2 linked regions of the Runella sp. SP2 genome follow. The protein of the gene in region 2 interacts with the protein of the main gene of each other region in a pairwise test. Links are inferred from orthologs where the notes say so. Each region holds a gene or a part of one and is shown on either strand. Other genes may lie near its edges. The genes, in order: DTQ70_RS09460 and rsfS.

Evidence for each region.
Region 1: the proteins of rsfS (region 2) and DTQ70_RS09460 interact in binary tests that used the Escherichia coli proteins (3 or more experiments, as listed by UniProt). The link is inferred for Runella sp. SP2 from one-to-one orthologs.

Annotation. Positions count from the first base shown.
Region 1 is NZ_CP031030.1:2,238,273-2,249,090, reverse strand. What follows is about bases 4,957-7,956. They hold DTQ70_RS09460 (AAA family ATPase), read right to left. Parts: upstream 6,997-7,956; coding sequence 5,917-6,996; downstream 4,957-5,916. Other genes in these bases: DTQ70_RS09455 (DUF5691 domain-containing protein), read right to left, coding at 6,993-7,956; DTQ70_RS09465 (DUF5682 family protein), read right to left, coding at 4,957-5,905. Outside these bases: DTQ70_RS09480 (ATP-binding protein), read left to right, coding at 1-702; DTQ70_RS30650 (hypothetical protein), read left to right, coding at 844-999; DTQ70_RS09475 (VCBS repeat-containing protein), read right to left, coding at 1,106-2,347; DTQ70_RS09470 (VWA domain-containing protein), read right to left, coding at 2,436-3,632; more of DTQ70_RS09465, read right to left, coding at 3,644-4,956; more of DTQ70_RS09455, read right to left, coding at 7,957-8,564; DTQ70_RS09450 (SWIM zinc finger family protein), read right to left, coding at 8,595-9,950; DTQ70_RS09445 (PVC-type heme-binding CxxCH protein), read right to left, coding at 10,175-10,818.
Region 2 is NZ_CP031030.1:7,331,450-7,342,100, reverse strand. What follows is about bases 2,326-5,158. They hold rsfS (ribosome silencing factor), read left to right. Parts: upstream 2,326-3,466; coding sequence 3,467-3,850; downstream 3,851-5,158. Other genes in these bases: ftsH (ATP-dependent zinc metalloprotease FtsH), read left to right, coding at 3,969-5,158; DTQ70_RS29595 (biotin--[acetyl-CoA-carboxylase] ligase), read right to left, coding at 2,664-3,428; gldD (gliding motility lipoprotein GldD), read right to left, coding at 2,326-2,494. Outside these bases: N-acetyl-alpha-D-glucosaminyl L-malate synthase BshA, read right to left, coding at 1-867; DTQ70_RS29605 (geranylgeranylglycerol-phosphate geranylgeranyltransferase), read left to right, coding at 1,035-1,910; more of gldD, read right to left, coding at 1,907-2,325; more of ftsH, read left to right, coding at 5,159-5,945; DTQ70_RS29580 (YciI family protein), read left to right, coding at 6,065-6,352; rpsU (30S ribosomal protein S21), read right to left, coding at 6,420-6,614; DTQ70_RS29570 (phosphatase), read left to right, coding at 6,747-7,673; DTQ70_RS29565 (IlvD/Edd family dehydratase), read right to left, coding at 7,794-9,509; DTQ70_RS29560 (Uma2 family endonuclease), read left to right, coding at 9,668-10,258; DTQ70_RS29555 (ABA4-like family protein), read right to left, coding at 10,255-10,651. UniProt on the Escherichia coli protein: Functions as a ribosomal silencing factor. Interacts with ribosomal protein uL14 (rplN), blocking formation of intersubunit bridge B8.

The sequences.
Region 1 (10,818 bases), 5.1 Mb from region 2 along the record:
TTTTCTTCGTTGTTTCGGAACGCAGAAAAGCACGTGTTGGTACTAAAAACAATTTTTGAAAAAGGGGGTGCTTTGACGAGGGATGAGTTATTGAAATACACAAAAATGACCACAGGGGGCGCTATTACCAAGACCCTTACTGAATTAGAAGAAAGTGGTTTTATTGCCAAATTACACAAATTGGGCAATAAAACAGCCAATTCAGTTTATTGCATATCTGATTTTTATACCTTGTTTTATTTTCGATTTATTAGCACAGCAGGTAAATATGAACCGAATGTATGGTTGCATCAAATAGACAATCCGTCTTTTAGGGTATGGTCGGGATTAGCGTTTGAGCAAGTATGCTTTGCGCACATTACCCAGATAAAACGAGCCTTAAACATCGGTGGCGTATTGAGCAACACCTATTCTTGGTACACCAAAGGCGATGGTGAAAAGAAAGGCAGCCAAATAGATTTAGTCATTGATCGTAGAGATCAAGTCATCAATTTGTTTGAAATAAAATTTTCAATTAATGAATTTGTGATTACAAAAGAGTATGATGCCAAACTTCGACAAAAAATCCAGTCATTCAAAGAAGAAACGGCGACCAAAAAGTCTATTTTCCTGACGATGCTCACCACTTTTGGGGTAAAACCTAACGAATATTCAACGTCAATCATCCAAAACGAATTGACAATGGATGCGCTCTTTCAATAAATGAGGTGTAGATTATCAATGCCTTATGATATATGGGATAATTTCCTCTTCCAAACTCACAAAACAGGTATTTTTACGCTAAATCATTTCAAGAAAAGTCCGCTATTTTGTAGCCTGAAAACTCTTAAACTTTACCACATTATGAAACCCTTAAAAAGCTACCGCATCATGGAAGAGAAACGAACCCCGTTGGTGTTGGATCAGACGATTTGGCTAGCTGGCTTAACTCTCTTGATTTTTGGTTACATCGTATTTCACTACTTGTACCCAATGATTAGCAAAGGGCTATTTTTCTAGCTTTTAGCAGCCAAGACAAACATTTTCTATAAAAAAAGCGAGCCTCGGCTCGCTTTTTGTTGTGTGATTTTCAACAAATGTTTTGCTTCTCCGAAGCTGTTTAACGTTATTTTTTACCTTTCGTAAGGTAATTTACAAACAAATACACGCCGTTTTTATTGGCAATCACGATGTCTAAGGTCTTGTCGTTGTTCATGTCTTTTACCGTGACGTTCAGCCCCGACCCCGAATCGTTGTCAATCAGGTGTTCAGTCCAGTAGGGGGCTTTCCCTGGGGTAAACGCTAGCCAAAACAAAATAGAGGCGTCGGCGTCGCCTGGGTCGCGGCCGTGGTGGGCCAAAAAGCGTTTGCCCGTAATGTATTCTTTTTTGCCGTCGCCGTTTAAGTCGGCCATGATGGAGGAGTGAGTTTGGGCGGTGGTAGTACTGATGAGATGGGTTTTAAAGTTGAGGTTGCCTTGGGCATCCGTAATTTGTTGGTGCCACCATACCCCCAATGCGTGGGCGGAGGCACTGACCACGTCATTTTTGCCGTCGCCATCCACGTCCAAAATCTGCATGTGCGAGCAAGGGTCGCCGAGGTTGGCAGGGTGGAACTTCCAGTTCCCTGAACCAAGGTCTTTGGTTCCTTCAAACCATCCTTCCCGCACCACAATGTCGTTGAGGCCGTCTTTGTTGAGGTCACCGTAGCCAATTCCGTGCGAAAAGTTTTCGGTTCCTGCTACTTTTTCGCCCGTTAGAGGAAAACGTTGCCACTTAGTTTCGCCTTTTTTGGTGGGGGCTTTGAGCCAAACAATTTGTTTTTTGGCGGGGTCGCCGCACAAAATATCGAGCCGCCCGTCTTTATCGATGTCCACAAACGCGGGCGATTCGTTGGACACGCCCATCGAGTCGGCAATGATGTGTTTCGTCCAAGCTTTTACTGCCTTGTTTTTGGGGTTTTCAAACCAAAAAGCGGGTTTTCCTGGAAAATCAATGATGACCACATCGTCCCAACCGTCCAGATTAACGTCCATTCCTAAATTCAGAAACGAATTGCTGTATTCTTTTCGGGGGTTAAAAACGTTGGAAAACATCCCGAAGCCCACGGCAGGCGACTCAGTTTGTTTCGCATCAGCAGGGTGCATTTGGTGGACTTTCCAAGTGGGAGCTTCAAACCAATAATACCCCGCCACAATGTCCATTTTACCGTCACGGTTCAAGTCGGCGACGGTCGCCCCCTCCGAAATAAATTCGCGGGTGAGGGTGGTCTTCTTAAAACCCGACGGCAGCATGGTCGTAACGGGTTGTTGTGCCCAACTACCAAAACTGACGATGAAAAGAAACAGTATAAAAGCCCTGAAAATCATGTTTTTAGAGAGGATAGGGGTTGTAAATATAAGATTGTTTCTAAAAGTGAACCTCAACCTGCTTTTACTTTATTGTCTCCGTGTGCTCCTAGGTTTTGTGGCCTTTGAGTACAATTTCATGGTCGCCCGCCCACTGAGCCATGTCTTGTTTACTGATGGCGGCGGCCATCATGTCTGGAAAAAGGTCGGGGGTACAGGCAAAGACAGGGACACCCAGCGTAGCTAGAAATTTGGCGTTGCGGGTGTCAAAATAGGGGGCACCTGAGTCGTCGAGGGCAAGTAAACAGATGACTTGAACACCTTCGGCCACAAGTTCTTCGACCCGTTTGCGCATTTGGGTTTCGTCGCCTCCTTCACACAGGTCGGTGATGAGAACTAAAATGGTATCATTGGGCTTGGCAATGATTTTTTGGCAGTACGATAGTGCTTTGTTGATGTCGGTTCCACCCCCAAGTTGTACCCCAAAAAGCAGTTCAACGGGGTCTTTCAAATCTTCAGTCAAATCTACTACTTCGGTATCAAAGACAACCATCTGGGTTTTGATTTGGGGCAACGAAGCCATCACCGCCCCAAAAATCCCTGAATACACCACCGATGCCCCCATCGAACCACTTTGGTCGAGGCAAAGAACCACGTCTTTGAGCGAGCGCTTGCTTTTACGCCCGTACCCAATGCGGGTTTCGGGGATAATCGTACGGTATTCGGGAAGGTAGTGTTTAAGGTTTTTACGAATGGTTGTGTTCCAGTCGATTTCGTTATAACGTGGCCGTTTGTTACGGCTGCTGCGATTCAACGCCCCCGTGATGGCCTGAACCGTTTTTTGTTCCAACTTTTGAATAAGCTCCTCTACGACTTTCTGAACTACCCGACGGGCGGTATCTTTGGTTTTTGAGGGAATAAGTTTTCCCAATTCCATCAAATTTGCAACGAGCGCAACGTTCGGTGTGGCTTGTTCCAAAATGTCGGGTTCGAGCATCAGTTTTTGTTGTAGAACGGGCTGTTTGAGGGCATCTCCTTGCATTACTTGCACCACAGACTGCGGGAAATAATTACGAATATCGCCCAGCCAACGCGCCACGGCAGGTTGTGATTGACCACGCCCTACTTTTGAATTATCCTTTTCAATGTATTCAAACCGTTGCTTTCGTTCAAATTCATAAAGGGCAGAAAGTGAAGCATCAATTTGTGCATCCATCCCGCTGAGTTGGCAGTCGGTTCCGTCGGCCTCGTCACCGCCGAGAATAAGCCGCCAACGGCGTAAGTTTTGAGAATCAGTGTTTGACATTGGCTTTTTCGTTAATTTAATCCCAATAATAACTGCAACATGGGCAAAACTTCTTCGGCGCGATGGTGATCAAAATCGGTAGTGTCGGCGGGTGCAAGAATTACTGTTTGCTCCACGTTAGCTCCTTTTTTTGCTTTTTCACCCAGTTGTTTGCGTTCCGAGGGTTCAAATTTGGAAAAGGTTCGGCGCAGAATGGGAAGCAATTCAATAAAATAGTCTTCCGAAAGTTCAAAGACCCAACGGTAGAGTAGGTTCCAAAGCACATTATCGTACAGCAGTATCATACCGCTTCCTTTGAGAAACCCTTCGACCCATCCTGCCGAGTAAGCAGGTTCGTTGCCCTTTGACAAAGCCAACTCAAACCGTTGGGCGGTCTGTGTTTCGTTCAATTCGCTGGCATCAAACAAGAGTCGGCAGGTACAGCCCAAAATGAGCGAATTGACGCCCTCTTTGTCGAGTAAAAGGTATAATGTACTTCGCCATTGTTGGGTAAGTGTTTCATTCTCAATGAGACGCGTGGCTTCGTTAACGCTTTTGATGTAGTCAAATACCTTTCTCGAATTTTCGTCGTCGAGGCCGTAACAGGCATTGGGCAATCCGATGCAAATTCGGGTGAGAAGACCTTCTACCAATTGATTGATGGCCGACAAATCCGTTTTCCGAACGTTTCCGTAGCGACTCACTTCAACCAAAGGTGGAAGGGCCGTCATCAGTTCAATAATGTCGGATGAGACCGTGGCTACTTCGCTGATTTTACGTAATAATTGCTCAATGGCTCCGAACAATTCGGCGGGGATGGCCTGCTGAATCAGGTCGGCGAGGTCTTTGATGACGTTTGTTTTTTGACTTTTGTCCACCAAAAACTTGGTACAGGCATCTTCCACCGAGTTCCCCCAAATTCCTTTTTCTATCAGGTGGATAAACATTTCGGGCTGCCAACGAAGCGTCCACGCCTCCTTGAACGTTCCTTTGGTTCGAGCGGCCAACTGTTTACCCCATTTAATGTCCAAGATGGCTAGTCGGTAGATGAGCTTACTGCGATTTAAATCGGTCTCTTTGCGCAGGTCAAGTTCATAGTCTTTCTTTTCGGCCGTAATGGGCAATCGGTAGCTTTTGGCTAGCTTTTCAAAATTTTCTTGCAGAGGTAATTTAGGCAACTCGTCGGGGACTTTTCCAATGCGTTGGGCAACAATCAACTCTTTTTTGACCAATTCGAGTAAGATTCCGTCGCCCATGCACATGACGGTCTGGGTAGCTTCGTTGAGTTCGTGAAGTCCCACCCGCGACAGCGCCCGCAGACTCGCCAGCGTTTCTGCCAACCGAAAGGCTTCGATGACGTGCGCGGTAGAAATGTCCATTTTTTTCTGACGAAACAGCCGAGCTACTTTCGTTAGCCAGCGCGAGCCATCGTCTTTTTGGCCGTATGTCCAAAGGTGTTCGTACCATCCTGGAGAGGTAATTCCCGCCCCGTAGCCCGAAAACATCGAAAGGCGGTCGTTGGTCCAAGGAATCCACGTACAGCCAACTTTAATTTTTGTTTTGGGCAACGCTTTCAACAGTTTGGCGTCCTGCTTCGCCGTGGCTTCGACGTCGAGGAGGGCAGGAGCGTGCCAGGCGCCACACACCACGACAATGTTGGTATAGAGTTCGTTTTGAGCTTTCCGAATCAGTTCTCGCATGTACGCTTCACGTGCCACGTTTTCTTGGTCCAACGCAGATTTTATATGGGCAGCACGTAGTTCACTCATCATCAACAATACTGCTTCAAAATGTTCTTGCGCGTTGTTGGGAATGTATTTTTGCTCAAAGTGATGTTCCCACCAAAGTTCCGAATTTTCGTAACCTGCTACGTCGGCAAAGTAAGAAATGGGGTCTTTGAAGGGAAGCAGGAACTCCTGTTTTTCTTCTTGTTGCTCCACTGTTTGCTCTTTTTGAGCCGCTCGTTGGTTGATTTGTTCTTGAAAAGAAATGGCCAGAGGCAAATCGACCATGCGAACAGGAAGCTGCTGGGCGTGGGCGTACGAAATAGCTTGCCATTCGGGCGAAAATTGGGCAAAAGGGTAAAACGTAGCTTGTTGTGGGTCGTCGAGGTTGTACCCCAGCACGGCCACGGGTGGTTTTAAGCCACTTTTTCCCACCCAATGAACGATGGAGTCGAGTTCGGGCGGACCTTCCACCAAAATAATATCAGGCTGTATCTGTGCCAATCGCTCAACGACATTCTTGGCTGAACCCACCCCGTGATGACGTATTCCTAAAATATGAAGCGGCATGGAGTCGGTAGTTACAAAGTGATTTCCTTACAAGCCCGATACACGTCTTTCCATTCGGCGCGGGGTTTGACGACGGTTTCTAGGTATTCGTTCCAGACTACTTTGTCCTGAACAGGGTCTTTGACAACCGCACCTACCAAACCTGCGGCAACGTCTTGGGCGTTTAGGCGACCGTCGCCAAAATGAGCAGCTAGGGCAAGTCCATTGTTGACGACCGATATGGCTTCGGCGGTGCTCATGGTACTGGTGGGCACTTTGATTTTGGTTTTCCCGTCGGCTGTCACTCCCGCGCGTAATTCGCGGAAAATGGTCACAATGCGTTGAATTTCTTTCAAAGAAGGTGCTTCTGCGGGAAGTTCAAGGGCTTTTTGTAAACTTGAAACACGGTGCTGAACGATTGAAATTTCTTCTTCCATCGAATCGGGAACGGGAAGAATGACGGTATTAAAACGTCGTTTCAACGCCCCCGAAAGCTCATTTACTCCTTTGTCGCGGTTGTTGGCCGTCGCAATGACGTTGAAACCCGAAACGGCCTGCACTTCCATATTGAGTTCAGGAATGGGCAAGGTTTTCTCGGACAAAATCGTGATAAGCGTGTCTTGGACGTCGGCGGTGATACGCGTCAGCTCCTCGATGCGGGCAATTTGCCCCGTCCGCATCGCATACATCATCGGGGTGGTTACGAGGGCGTTTTCGGTGGGGCCTTCGGCCAACAGGCGAGCATAGTTCCAGCCGTATCTTATGGCTTCTTCGCTCGTTCCTGCCGTCCCTTGAATAAGTAAGGTCGAATTTCCCGAAACAGCCGCCGCAAGGTGTTCTGCCACCCACGACTTGGCCGTACCAGGAAGCCCATAAAGCAACAACGCGCGGTCGGTCGTAAGGGTAGCCACGGCAATTTCCATCAGTCGTCGGCTTCCGATGTACTTGGGGGAAATTTCAAACCCGTTTTTCAATTTTCCGCCCATTAAGTATTGCACCACGGCTTGGGGCGACAATTTCCAGTTGGTAGGGCGTTTGTGGGTATCTTGTTTGCCAATTTCTTCCAATTCAAGGGCAAACTGTTGTTCAGCGTGTTGTCTTAGTACGTTCATTGTGCTGTTATTTGTTCTATTTCTTCTTTTATTTCTAATTGTTTAAAGAGAATGTCGGCAAATTGGGTGTTCCAATAATTTCGTTGCCAATCTTGGGATAATTCATTTTGAAGCGAGTAAAGCAGGTTTTTGGCACTGACGTGCAATTTCCGCCCCAACTGATTTAAAAAATTTCGGTCGGAAAAAACGTAGTAATAGTTTGAACCATCAAGCTCTTTCACCAACGAAATCAACGCCTTTTTTGAAAACTGTAACGACCAATTTTGCGGTGGGTCTTCTGTCGTAATGGCTTTTACCAACGCAAACGAAAGTTGGAAATGATGTAACAACAGTTCTTCTTGGTCGGGCCAAGGCAAGCGTTGAAGTAAGTCTGCCTTTTTTACTTCTAGGTGGGCGGTTACTTTCAAAAACGCTTTGATTTCATCGGGCGACGCATACACCATTGCTTCACTAAAGGCGTATAAATACGCCGCTGCATTTTTGCTTTGAGTGTTGACAAAAAAATCGACCAATCGTGACAGGTTTCCTTCAAAAAACTTGATTAAATGACTCGGATGTAGCCATCTGAGCAACGATTGAAGCCAGTATTCGGCGTCCGAAACGCCTTTTTGGGAGCTTAATTTGTCGAATCCAAATCGTTGGTTCATTTCGTTTCCGTTCCAAAAATCCATCTCATAATCAGGAAGTTGGAGTTGGTAGTTTGCTGACGAAAAGCCAATTGCGGATAATAAACCCTTCTTTTTTGTGATACACTTGGCAATTTGCTCGGCTACTTCTTTGCCAAATGGACTGCCTTGTATGGAAAGCCGTAATTCGTTGATGAGGTGAATGGCCTCAAGGGTAACGGGTTTGGGCGAAGTCAGGTTTTTGGTTAGTTCCTCGTGAATTTGTTCTAAAAAGGGTTCATCGTTGGCCGATAAACCAACTTTCAACGTGGACAATAGACTTTTTCGGTCTTTAGCCGATTCGTTGGGCCAAGCCTGAGCCAAAAGTGACAACGCCTCGGCAGGATTTTGGCGTCGAAGTTCGCTCAAAAATGCCTTTCGTTCGGTAGGTTTTCCTTCTTCCCACTGCGTTATGCTCATTGAAACGTCCGTGATTTGCCAAGTTTCATTGAATTGTGCCAGCCATTTTCCCCGTACACCAAGGAGGAGGTGGAGCTGAGGAAGGAGTTGTTTGGGGGTATTGCTCAACGCGTTCACAAGCAGGTCATCGGTCAAAACCCAGTTTTTCTGGTGGCAATTTTGAAGGAGCAATTCCAACAAATAGGGGTTGGCTGGCGATAAATCCAATACTTTTTTCCAAAGGGCAACCGTTTTTGGCGGACAGAATGTCGAAGTTTCTGCGTCCTCCAAAGCCAAATTTGGGAGGGTAATTTTGGAAGGATTCTGTCCTGCACGATTGTAATTATAAAGGAGTGCCGCCGCTTTTAGGAAATAACCCTCAGCATCATTTTTATTGCTTTTGGCTAAAATTTCTTGAATGGAGGCAGGGAGTGCTTCGGTCGCTAGGGGGTGTCTTTCGGTACCCAACAGGGCGGTTTTTTTTAATAATTCCCAATGAAACATCTGATAATGAATGGAAAAGGCTGTTAATGTTTATAATAGCTGATACGAAAAATTTTGAACGATACCCAAAGGCCAAACCGACGTGGATTGCCGTAACAGAAAAAAAGTAGTAGGGTGTCCAGCGGTGAAAGCCAGCAGTTTCCAAATAATGGCTTCTTCAAACGCATCGTGGAGACGCATCACTGCCCCTGTGGCGTCTTGAAGATACCAATGGGTTTGGTGCTTGGTGATTTGAAGGTGTTCGACCAATTGAGGGACGTCATCGGCCCAGGGGTTTTGGGCAATGACACGGGTGTATTCTAGTTGCGAATGTTGCCAACTCTCAAGTCCTTGCAGTGAGGTAGGAAGAAACGATTTACTCTCTAAATGATGTTTTACTAGGGCGCGAAAGGGACTGTGACTTGGATAAAACACCAAACGAGCTTTGGAGGTATTGCCAGGCACAAGTGGGGTTTCAATGGCAGCGGTTCTGTAAGCAAAATTGAGCACCAACGCAAAACGCTTGGAGTTACACCCGTATAACCAATTTCGTTGGAGGAGAATATCCTCTTCTTGGGTGCTACGTCTGCCAATCACAACCCATTCATCGTCAATGGTTTCTGATTCTTTGTTTTCGATAAGTTCTTTTTGTTGAACATTCCAACCAACCCGACTTTTTACTTCCTCTTGTACAAGCGGAGGGAGCTGGTCGAGGTTTCGAAATGCCTCGATTTGTAAGTGTATTTTTGCCGCAATTTCGAGCGCTTGGGTTTGCCAAGAATCGCCTTTATAATAGTTGAGTTTGGTGAATTCTTTGACCAACGAGGCAAAACCCGTCGCCTGGGCATCCACCATGCGGGCGGCCATTTTTTCAAAGTAAGCGCTACCTTTTTCGGGAAGTGCCAACAACCCAGCCCTCACCATGTCTCGAAGCCAAAGGTCAAGCTCAGCAACGCCTGCTTCAACTTTCAGCAAACGGTCGTTTTGGCGCTTTTCCTTGTCTTTGGCTTGTTTGTCTGTTTTTTCGGAATCCTGTTCCTCACTTACTGGCGGCTGGACTTTGGCTTCGGCTTTTTCAGAACGTTTGTTGATCCATTCGCTGACCCAACTAGGCTCGGTGGCGAGCTGAGGAATGTCACCGTTGCGGCGTGCGACCAAAAACAACAGCCCTAACCCGTGTTTGCACGGAAATTTTCGGCTGGGGCAAGAACATTTAAAGGCAGTATTTTGGAGGTCGATTTGGGTTCGATAGGGGTCTTTTCCGCTTCCCTGCACTTCTCCCCACAGTACTCGTTCGTTGGATTGGTAATTCAACCATTTGCGTTCATTGGCTAAGTCTTTTCCCGCTTTGAGCGATGAAGCGTCGGGCGCAAGCTGGTTTACCTGGTCCTCGTTTAGAAAATTCATAGAAAACCTGATTTTTTAGGAAATGCAATTAACGAAAAAATAGGTTTATGTAAAATAAAAATAGATAATCTATCGGAAAAATTTTATTATTCGGTTTCTCTGCTTTCATTCAAATCACGAAAATCAGCCGAATAAATTGTGTGAAACAAAAAAACGTAGTTGTTAAAAGCAATTTTAACAACTACGTTTTACTCCCTCTAAAGGAAAATCAGGAAAAAGAGAGCCTATTTTTTGGTGCTCTTCATGCTTTCATCAATTGCCATAATTACTTCGTGGGATTGGTGGTTGTGCTCTTTTTCGAGGCGGCTCTTCAAATTGGTAAGTAACGAGCGGCTTTCGTCGGTATTCAAGGCCGAAACACGACGCACCATAAACTCTAAGTGCTTGTCCATCACCGATTTTTCGGCAAGTGCTAGGGCGCGTTTGGCGTCAAGAGCAGCCAACGGCTCAGCCGCATACCACAACATAAGGGGCATATTATGGTCGCCTTTGTCGCTGGTTTTTTGAATAAGCGCTTCCACTGCCTCCCAACGCTGAGCGGGAGAAATTCGTAATAAAGCAGAGGTCAAGTACAAGCGAACCAACGGCGAATTATCGTTTTGGGCTATGCTTACAAACTGTTTGAGGGTTTCGTCCGAAACAGCTTTACCCTCTGTCACCAATTGTAAAGCCCAGCTGCGAACGTACTCGTTTTCGTGGCTAAGTAAGGCATTCATTTCTGGTTGGGTCAATCCCTTGGTCACGTGTAATGCCCACAACGCCCGAAGTTTGCGGGTAACGTCAGGGTTGTTAGTAAGAATTTCTTTCAATGCCTTGTGGACTTTTTTGTTAGGCCCGCGCTCTTGCAACAACGTTCTAGCTTGACGTA
Region 2 (10,651 bases):
CAACGCTGCCAAGCCAAAACTCTCTGTTTCAGAGGGCATTACAAACAAATCGGCCACCGAAAGTACTTCCTCAATCGCATCTAAGTTCCCCAAGAAGCGAACACATTGCATCAAATCCAAGTCACGGCACATATTTTCTATTTTGGCACGTTCGGGGCCATCACCCACCAACAGTAATTTGCTGGGTACTTCGTGGCGTACTTTTTCAAACATCAACACAATGTCTTCAATCCGTTTTACCTTTCGGAAATTGGAGGTATGCACCAGCAACTTTTCACCGTTGGGACAAATTGCCAACTTGAAATGGTCTTTTTTCTGTTTCTTAAAACGATCTAAGTCAATGAAGTTAGGAATCACTTCAATGTCTTTGGTGATGGGGAAATAATCGTAGGTAGCTTGTTTTAAAAACTCCGACACCGACGTAATACCGTCCGATTGGTTGATACTAAACGTAATCACGGGTTCGTACGAGCGATCTTTGCCCACGAGCGTGATGTCGGTTCCGTGCAAAGTCGTGATGACGGGGATATGAATGCCTTGAGATTTGAGAATTTGCTTTGCCATGTAGGCCGTTGAGGCGTGCGGGATGGCATAATGCACGTGCAAAACATCCAGTTTTTCGGTCTTCACCACGTTCACCATCGCGCTCGACAGCGCCGACTCGTACGGGGCGTACTGAAACAAGGGGTAGTTGGGAATATGAACTTCGTGGTAAAAAATATTTTCACTGAAAAAATCTAAGCGCGTAGGTTGTGAGTAAGTGATGAAGTGAACCTGATGTCCGACGGCAGCAAGCGCCTTTCCAAGTTCAGTAGCGACTACGCCACTACCACCAAATGTTGGATAACAAACAATTCCGATTTTCATTCGCGGACGGGGAGTTAGTTGAGGTATTATTCGGCACAACAAAAAAAATGCAATTTTTTCTCCACATTCTGTATAAAGATTTTGTGAAGTCCCGAAACGCATCTAACTTATCCGTTGTTTTGCATACAGCTTTGAAAACATCCACCAACCCATAATTCGTCCTATTTGTGAAACGCCGCCTTACCATCAAAGACATTTCGTTTGGGTTTATGCGGCTTATCCGCTGGCCTAACTTACTCATGATTGCCCTGACGCAATACATGACCCGCCTGTTTTTAATTGGCCCCATCAGCGACTGGAAAAGTATTCTGCTCGAAAAAGAGATTTTTCTTATTACACTTTCTACCGTACTTGTCGCGGCAGCAGGTTATGTCATCAACGACTATTTTGACATCAAAATCGACCTTATCAACAAACCCGACCGCGTCATCATTGGGCGATACCTCAAGCGACGTGTCGCCATGACCACCCACCAAGCTTTTAATATTCTGGGCTGTGGCTTAGGGCTATTGGTGAATAAATGGGTGTTTCTGCTCAGTGTACTGTCGGTCACGCTTCTTTGGGTCTATGCCTCTTATTTCAAGAAACGACCTTTCATTGGCAATTTTATTGTTGCCCTTCTAACGGGTCTTTCCCTCATTATTCTAGCTGTTTATTATCCCCAAAATCGCTCGTTGGTTATTTTGTATGCCTTGTTTGCCTTTGGTATCTCACTCATTCGTGAAATCATCAAAGACATGGAAGATGTACGCGGCGACGCTTCCCACGGCTGTCAAACCCTGCCTATCATTTGGGGAATTCGACGCACCAAGGTCTTTCTTTACGGGCTCATTGCAATTTTTGTTCCCAGTTTGTTTCTGGCCGCGCATTGGCTACAAAACTCCCAATTGACGTGGATGTTTGTAGGGCTTCTTGGACTCATTGGCTGGCTGGTGTATCGTCTTATCCGCGCCGACACCAAAAAAGAATTTGGTTCGTTAAGTAGTTTGTGTAAACTTGTTATGCTTATCGGAATGCTGAGTATGATCTGGTTAGCGTATTAGTTTTTTTTCTTCCACTTCAGGGTATTCAGCAAGTGAACAATGTCCTTGCGAAGGTAGTCGATGGCGGGTTGTAACGAATCTTGCTTATCGGCTACCGAAAAATAAAGCGCCCCACGAAGGTAGTTGGTGGTGGTATCGGTGGTAAAAAATTGGACGTAGCTTGGCACATCACCCTCCAAATCAAACATCACGGCCCGCTGCCCCGACTTTGTTTTTACTACTTGTTCCCGAATCCCTGTCGCTTTAATCTGGTGCCGACCAGCCAATTTATAGGCATCATTGATAAATCCACCAAGGCGCTGTGGATTGTTTTGGACAGGTTTGTAGGTTAGCTGAATACTGGCTTTCAGGGAAGGATACGCAATAAATATCCAGTGAGGTTCGGCGTCGCTAAAGGTATCAGGCAATATCACCGCACTTTTTGAATATTCAAACGAGTACGGATGGTCTTCTTTCATCGGTTGGTAAACTTGGGCAGGCAAATCGAGGCGAGGGAATCCTTTGGGTTTGGGGACATAATCGGATTCAGAAGAAGAACAACTCACGCCCATGCTCGCGCAAAGTGGCATGATTGCCCAAACCATTTTTTTAACCAATCTTTTGCTGACATTTACCATTTTATTCTATCAAAACTATTTATTTTTACCAATAAAGCTCATACAGTGTGTTTGGTTGCTCACAACCAAACGTGTATGAGGTTGCTCACAACCGAATTTAACTCACAAACGTGCATGAGGTTGCTTACAACCGAATTTAACGCTCAAACTCGTAACTAATCTCTTTAAAGTCAAAATACACCAATCGGTTCTCAATTTGAACCGCCAAGAGTCCTGCATCGGTTACGCCCACAATCATCCCCGTAAATACGTTTTCTGCCTGCCGAAAATTGTGTTGTTCTTGATAACGAAACAAACTTTGTAAATAACGCATCTTCAAAGCATCAAAATGGCCATTGCGAAGAAGCAGGTAGTTTTTTTCAAGCGAGGCCAACAAATCGGGCAAAAGCTCTTCCCGCACGTATTCTTTTTGGGTGGCTTTACGCAAGGAGGTAGCCCGTGGGTTTTCAAATAAAAGTTGGTTGATATTTAGCCCCATTCCCACAACAGACGCTTCCAGTCGGCCGCCTTGAATAGAATTTTCTATCAATACTCCACCCAGCTTTTGCTCGCCCACATAGACATCATTAGGCCATTTTATTTTAAGAGATTCTCCCAAATAAGGCTTAAAGAATTCGTATATCCCCACTGAAATGGCGACGTTGAGACGAAACTGTTGAGATGGACTCAAAAAATGAGGACGTAGAATGAGCGAGAGCATAAAGTTCTCTCCAGCCTGCGCCAACCATTGATTTCCGCGCTGCCCACGGCCTGCCGTTTGGAAGTCAGTTATGACAACAGTACCTTCCCAGCCCTGCCCAAGGCGCACCAAATCCGCCGCTTCATCGTTTGTTGACTGACAAGTTGGCAGATAAATCAAATTTTTTCCAATAAAAAGCGTTTTGGACTTAATTTTGTACAATATTTCTTATTTTTAGGGATGCAATTTAAGACTAACGCATGAAACAACGCAAATCAGATAGTATATCTTCAGAACAACTGTGCCATCTTGTAGTAAAAGGAATGCAGGAAAAAAAGGCAGTGGACGTAGTAGTGATGGACCTGCGCGACATTAAAAACGCCATTACGGACTTCTTTGTAATTTGTACTGGTAACTCCGACACCCAAGTCGATGCCATCGCCGATTCTATTGAGACAGAGGTATATAAAATTATCTCAGAACACCCTTGGCAGCGCGAAGGCAAAGAAGCCAAAGAGTGGATACTCATTGACTATGTGGACGTAGTTGCTCACGTTTTCAAGAAAGAACGGCGCGAATTTTATGGGCTCGAACAACTTTGGGGTGACGCCAAAATCACACTGGTGGAGGAAGAGTTCGCCTAATTGAACATTACCCTTAAAAATAGTGTTGGTCTGATAATACGTTTGTAGTTACCTACCACTCCAAACCTATTCAGGCGAATACACCACAAAACCCGTTAATTTAATTCAATAAATAATCATGTCCGAAAACAATGGCAACCCGCTAAACCCCAACAACCGCAATCCACGCCGTACGGGCTATCAGGGATGGATTATTGCGGCCTTGGTGTTAGCGATTTTGGGAATCACCTTTTTCAGTCGCAATACGGCCATTCGCCCCATTACGCAAAAGAAATTTGAGAAGATGGTGCAAGCGCACGAAGTGCAAAGCATCGTTATCGTTAATAGTGAATACGTAGAAGTAACCCTTAACACCAAAGCCCTCGAAGATCCGAAATACCGCGCTCTTTTTGATAACAAGGCGTACTTCAACAACGGCGGGCCTCACTTTCAGTTTGAGGTGACATCGGCCGACAAATTTTTGGACGATTTTCAAAAACTCAAACCCGACAGTGATTCCATTGATTACGATTTTGATCGTCGAAGCGACTGGACAGGCTTCTTAGGTACTTGGGGCTTCCTTATCATTATGATTTTGGCCATGTACTTCTTGCTAGGTCGCATGACAGGTGGAGGTGGCCCTGGTGGTCAAATCTTTAACATTGGACGCTCAAAAGCAACGCTCTTTGACGCTGAAAATAAAGTTAAGATTACCTTCAATGACGTGGCTGGTTTGGAAGAAGCCAAAGAGGAAATCATGGAAATCGTGGATTACCTCAAAAGCCCTACCAAATTCACAAAGCTTGGTGCTAAAATCCCAAAAGGCGCTCTTCTAGTAGGCCCTCCAGGTACAGGTAAAACCCTTATCGCCAAAGCTGTAGCAGGAGAAGCAGGTGTACCTTTCTTTTCGCTTTCTGGTTCTGACTTCGTTGAAATGTTTGTAGGGGTAGGTGCCGCTCGTGTACGTGACCTTTTCAAACAAGCCAAAGAAAAAGCACCTTGTATTATCTTTATTGACGAAATCGACGCCGTGGGTCGCTCACGTGGCCGTGGTGGTATGCCAGGCGCAAACGATGAACGCGAAAATACACTTAACTCGCTTTTGGTTGAAATGGACGGTTTTGCTACCGACTCTGGTATCATCATTATGGCGGCCACCAACCGTCCTGATGTACTCGATTCTGCGCTTCTACGCCCAGGCCGTTTCGACCGTCAGATTTCGGTGGACAAACCCGATATTGTTGGTCGTGAGGCCATCTTCAAGGTGCATTTGAAACCTATTAAATTATCTCCAGACGTTGACCCTAAAAAATTGGCTACCCAAACGCCAGGTTTTGCAGGGGCAGAAATTGCCAACGTTTGTAACGAAGCTGCCCTTATTGCCGCTCGTCGCGACCGTGAGGAAGTAACAATGCAAGATTTCCAAGATGCGATGGATCGCGTTATTGGTGGTTTGGAAAAGAAAAACAAAATTATCTCGCCCGACGAGAAGAAAATTGTGGCTTACCACGAAGCAGGTCACGCCGTAGCAGGGTGGTTCTTGGAACATGCTGATCCATTGGTCAAAGTGACGATTGTACCACGTGGTATGACGGCTTTGGGATATGCCCAGTATTTACCTCGCGAACAGTATTTGTACCGTTCAGAACAGCTTTTAGACGAAATGTGTATGACCCTTGGAGGTCGCGCCGCTGAAGATGTCGTATTTGGAAAAGTATCGACAGGTGCCCTTAGCGACCTTGAGCGTGTAACAAAACTTGCTCACAGCATGGTTACGGTCTATGGTTTAAACGATAAAATCGGTAACATGTCGTATTACGACTCTAAACAGTCGGAGTACTCATTCAACAAGCCTTATTCGGAAGAAACTGCGCGTATGATTGACGAAGAAGTTCGCAAAATCATTGACGAAGCCTACAACCGTAGTAAGGCACTTCTTACCCAGCACCTTGCTGCTCTTGAAATCATCGCGCAAGAGCTTTTGGAAAAAGAAATTTTGTTCCAAAGCGACCTAGAGCGCTTGATTGGCAAACGTCCTTTTGAAAGAGAAACGGTTTACCAAGAGTTCATGAATAGCAAATCTAAAGAAGAAAATTCGACCGAAAATAACGCCTAAAAGGTAGTTCGTTCACTTCTTAAAAGGTTAGAGTAACAGCATCCTGTTCTCTAACCTTTTTTTATTTCACTCCTTTCTTCCAACATGCGTATCTTTCACATTTATTAAACTTAACCAATATGCTTTACGTAGTACATGCTTATGATTATACCGACGAGCAGGCCCTTGAGCGCCGCATGTCGGTTCGGGAGCGTCATTTAGAGGGGGCTAAAATTTTAAAGGCAGGTGGCCATTTTGTAATGGGAGGCGCTTTGCTTAGTCCCGAAGGGAAAATGATGGGTTCGATGATGGTCGTTGATTTTGACACCGAAAGCCAAATGAACGAGTGGCTACAAAACGACCCTTACGTAACGGGCAAAGTCTGGGAGAAGATAGACGTCAAGCTGTTTCGGAAAGCAGATGTATAGAAGCAACAAAAGGCACTGCGCCGTAGCGTAGTGCCTTAAAGTATATTTTCTAAGGAAGAATATCGACTTAGATTACTTCGTTTTCGCGCATTTTCTGCACGTAAGTTGCGTGAATTACTTCTTTGCGACGTTGTACAGATTTTTTCGTAAAAGCCGAGCGTGAACGCAACTCTTTCAAAACACCAGTTTTTTCAAATTTCTTTTTGAAACGCTTAAGTGCCTTGTCAATTGATTCGTTTTCTTTAACTTGTATAAGCAACATATTTGTTAGTGTTTTTTTCTCTTTTTATAAAACGGAGTGCAAAAATAAGTGTCTCCTTTTAAAAAATCAATTTTCTTTGTACTTTTTCTTTCAACTTATTCATAACACTCCCCTGAGTACATTCTTGCAGGCATGAAATACGCCATTATTGACCTTGGAAGCAACACCTTCCACCTATTGATTGTTGAAAAACAAGGGGATACCCTCCAACAATGCTTCAAAGAACAGCTTCCTACTAAAATCGCGAAAGCTGGAATCAATCAAGGGCAAATTACAGAAGAGGCGACTGAGCGCGCGTTGACGGTACTACGATTGTTCCGCCAACACATCGACGCGCACGGCGTTTTACTGCAAAACGTGAAAGCAGTAGGAACGAGTGCCATTCGCAATGCTAAAAACGGAGCGGAATTTTGTCAGATTGTCGCCCGCGAAACGGGTATTCTTATCGAAGTCATCAGCGGAGCTCGCGAGGCTGAGCTCATTTATGAAGGCGTTCGGCTAGGCATTGATCTTGGCGAAGCTCCATCACTGCTGATGGACATTGGCGGCGGCAGCGTTGAGTTTATCATTGGGAATGCTTCGCGCACATTTTGGAAGCAAAGTTTTGAAATCGGTGGTCAGCGTTTGTTAGAGAAATTTGTTTTGACAGACCCCATTTCCCCATCCGCGATTCAGCGAATGCACAGCTATTTTCAAGAACAACTATTGCCTCTTGTCAACGCCGCCCATCAGTATGCCCCCCAAACATTAGTAGGGTCATCGGGTTCGTTTGATACACTCGTTGACATGGATTTTATGCACCGATTAGGCCAACTCCCCTCCCCTACGCAGACGAGTTTTGAATTGCCCCTGGCCGAATTTTACCGTGCTTACGATTTACTTACTACCCTCCCTCGCGAAGAACGCATGGCAATCCCTGGCATGATTGAATTGAGAGTTGATATGATTGTACCAGGGGTAGTGCTGATTGCGCACGTACTACGTAGCCTGCAAATCAAGCACATACGCAGTACGACTTACGCCCTAAAGGAAGGGATGATGCAGTGGGCACTGGGGTAGTGTATCTGTTTTTTACTCGCTGAATAATAAAAGCGCAGAGTTCCACAGAACAAAGTCTGCGAAACTCTGCGCTTTTTAAATCCGCGCTATCTGCGGGGAAACTTTACCGAAACCGAACAATTAATGCGATTCGCGGCTTACTTCGCTACCCGATTTACCCACGAGAAAATCAAAATCACAGCCTTCGTGCGACTGCGTCACGTGCTCGATGTATAATTTGTTGTGACCACGGTTATAGCCCAAATCAATCGGCTTCCATTCGGCGCGGCGGCGGGCGATTTCGTCGTCAGATACGTGCCAGTGAATGTAGCGTTCGTGAATGTCGATTTCAATCAAATCACCGTCTTTGACCAAAGCCAAGTTACCACCAATGGCACTTTCGGGCGACGCGTGCAGCAACACCGTTCCGTAGGCCGTTCCGCTCATGCGCGCATCCGAAATCCGCACCATGTCCGAAACACCTTTGTCCAAAATCTTTTTCGGCAAGGCCATATTTCCTACTTCGGGCATCCCTGGATAGCCTTTTGGCCCTACGTTTTTGAGCACCATTACGCAAGTTTCGTCGATGTCCAACTCAGGGTCATCAATGCGCGCGTGGTAGTCTTCGATGGTTTCAAACACCACCGCACGCCCCGTGTGTTTCATCAAATGCGCCGAAGCCGCCGAAGGCTTAATCACCGCACCATTTTCACATAAATTACCTTTGATTACCGCAATACCTCCTTCTTCCAAAATTGGCTCAGCGCGTGAAGCAATCACATCTGGATTCCAGTTTCTAGCGCTTTCTGAGTTTTCTACCAACGATTTACCATTGACCGTGATAACATCTTTGTGCAAAAATTCTTTTATCTCATTAATCACCACCTGCAAACCTCCCGCGTAGAAATAGTCTTCCATCAAATACTTTCCTGAAGGCATCACGTTCAGCAAAAAAGGCATCCGTGAGCCTACACGGTCAAAATCATCCAGTGTCAAATCAATCCCCACTCGTCCTGCAATGGCTAACAAATGCAAGACGAAGTTGGTAGAACCACCCACGGCAGCATTGGCCATAATGGCGTTTTCAAACGCTTCGCGCGTCAATATTTTTGAGAGCGTCAGGTTTTCTTTCGCCATCTCAACGATGCGCATCCCTGTCATGTGCGCGTTCATTTTTTTACGGGAATCGGCCGCAGGAATCGCCGACAAGCCTGGGAGCGTCAATCCAAGCGCTTCGGCCATGGTAGCCATCGTAGAAGCAGTTCCCATCGTAGAGCAGTGACCTATACTACGGCTCATGCAACTTTCGGCTTCTTCAAACTCCTCGGGCGTCATTTTACCCGTTTTTACGTCGTCCGCAAAACGCCATACGTCGGTACCCGAACCAATGGCTTTGCCCTGAAAACGTCCTGCCAACATCGGCCCACCTGGCAATACAATCGTCGGTAAATCGACACTCGCGGCCCCCATGATGAGCGACGGAGTGGTTTTATCACAACCTGTCAACAGCACAATGGCGTCAAACGGGTTGGCACGGATACTTTCTTCGACACTCATACTTGCCAAATTGCGATACAACATAGCCGTAGGACGGATCAAGGTTTCCCCCAGCGACATCACTGGAAACTCCAAAGGAAAGCCTCCTGCTTCGTACACCCCGTTTTTCACGCTTTGTGCCAAATCACGAAAGTGAGCGTTACAAGGCGTTACTTCTGACCATGTATTGCAAATCCCGATGACAGGTTTTCCCTTAAATTGATGCGGCGCATGGCCTTGGTTTTTCATCCAACTACGGTAAATAAAACCGTCTTTACCTTCTTTGCCAAACCAGTCTTGGCTGCGTAGTTTCTGTTCCATTTAATTCTGAAAAGTGCGATTGCACCGTTTGTAGTGACACTGATAAGTAGCCAGGTAACAAGCCCTGAGTTCATTTACAAAAGGCAAAAAGGTGCAAAATCTAATAGTTGTAGTTTTGAGACAGAAGATGTATTTTTGAACAAATCAACTTACTAGCCATGCAAGGGGTAGCCGAAAAACTATATACAGTGGAAGAGTATCTCGCTTTTTGCGAAAAAAATGAAGGTCGTTTTGAATACGTAAACGGAGAAATTATTGAAATGTCAGGCGAATCAGTAGCAGCAAATCAGATTGCGGGTAATATTCACCGCTACCTAGGAAATCTTTTAGAAGATCAACCTTTTATTTTTGTCCAAAATGCCGTAAAACTTCAAGTCAAAAATGGGAAAGCTTTCCGCATCCCTGACTTTTTTATTTTTCATGAAACAGGCAATCAAAAAAAATACGCAACCGAGCCTATTTTCATTGTAGAAGTATTGTCAGAAAGCAGTATCAATACCGACCGTGTGACGAAATTGGCCGAATACACCCAACTACCTACGTTGGAGTATTACTTAATTATTGAACAAGAAGAATGTTTGGTCGAAGTATTCAACCGTGAAGGAAAGCGCTGGTATGTAGAGTTTTACAGTGACATTAACGAACGAATTGATTTACCCGCATTGAATATTCAACTGCCTCTATCAGTTATCTACAAAAAAGTTCAGCTACCAACCCCTACCGACGAATCCAATTCACCAGCTGCCTAATTTTGACCTGCAACTTGTTTAGTCAAGACCAAACGCACCACCCAATACATTAGCAGCCCCACAGGCCCTAACATAAAACAGAAAAATAGCGGTAAAACCACCCAACGGTGGGGGATATTTTTTTGCTTAGCATCTTGAAGCACCGCACTTCCTGCCACCAAGTCGAAGGCCAAGTAATGAATCCATCCTGCCAACAACGCCGTATCTCCCCCTTTGGCAAATAGATTTTTGATTCCAGAAAAACTACTAAAATCCTGAAAATCAAGCGGTGCTCCGCTAAAAATGTAATACGCATAGATACAAGCTAGTAGCACAGGCACTAGATAACTTTTGACCAGCCATTGCGTTCCTTTCCATTGGGGGGCAAAAATCATGAGCATCCACTGCGGGAAT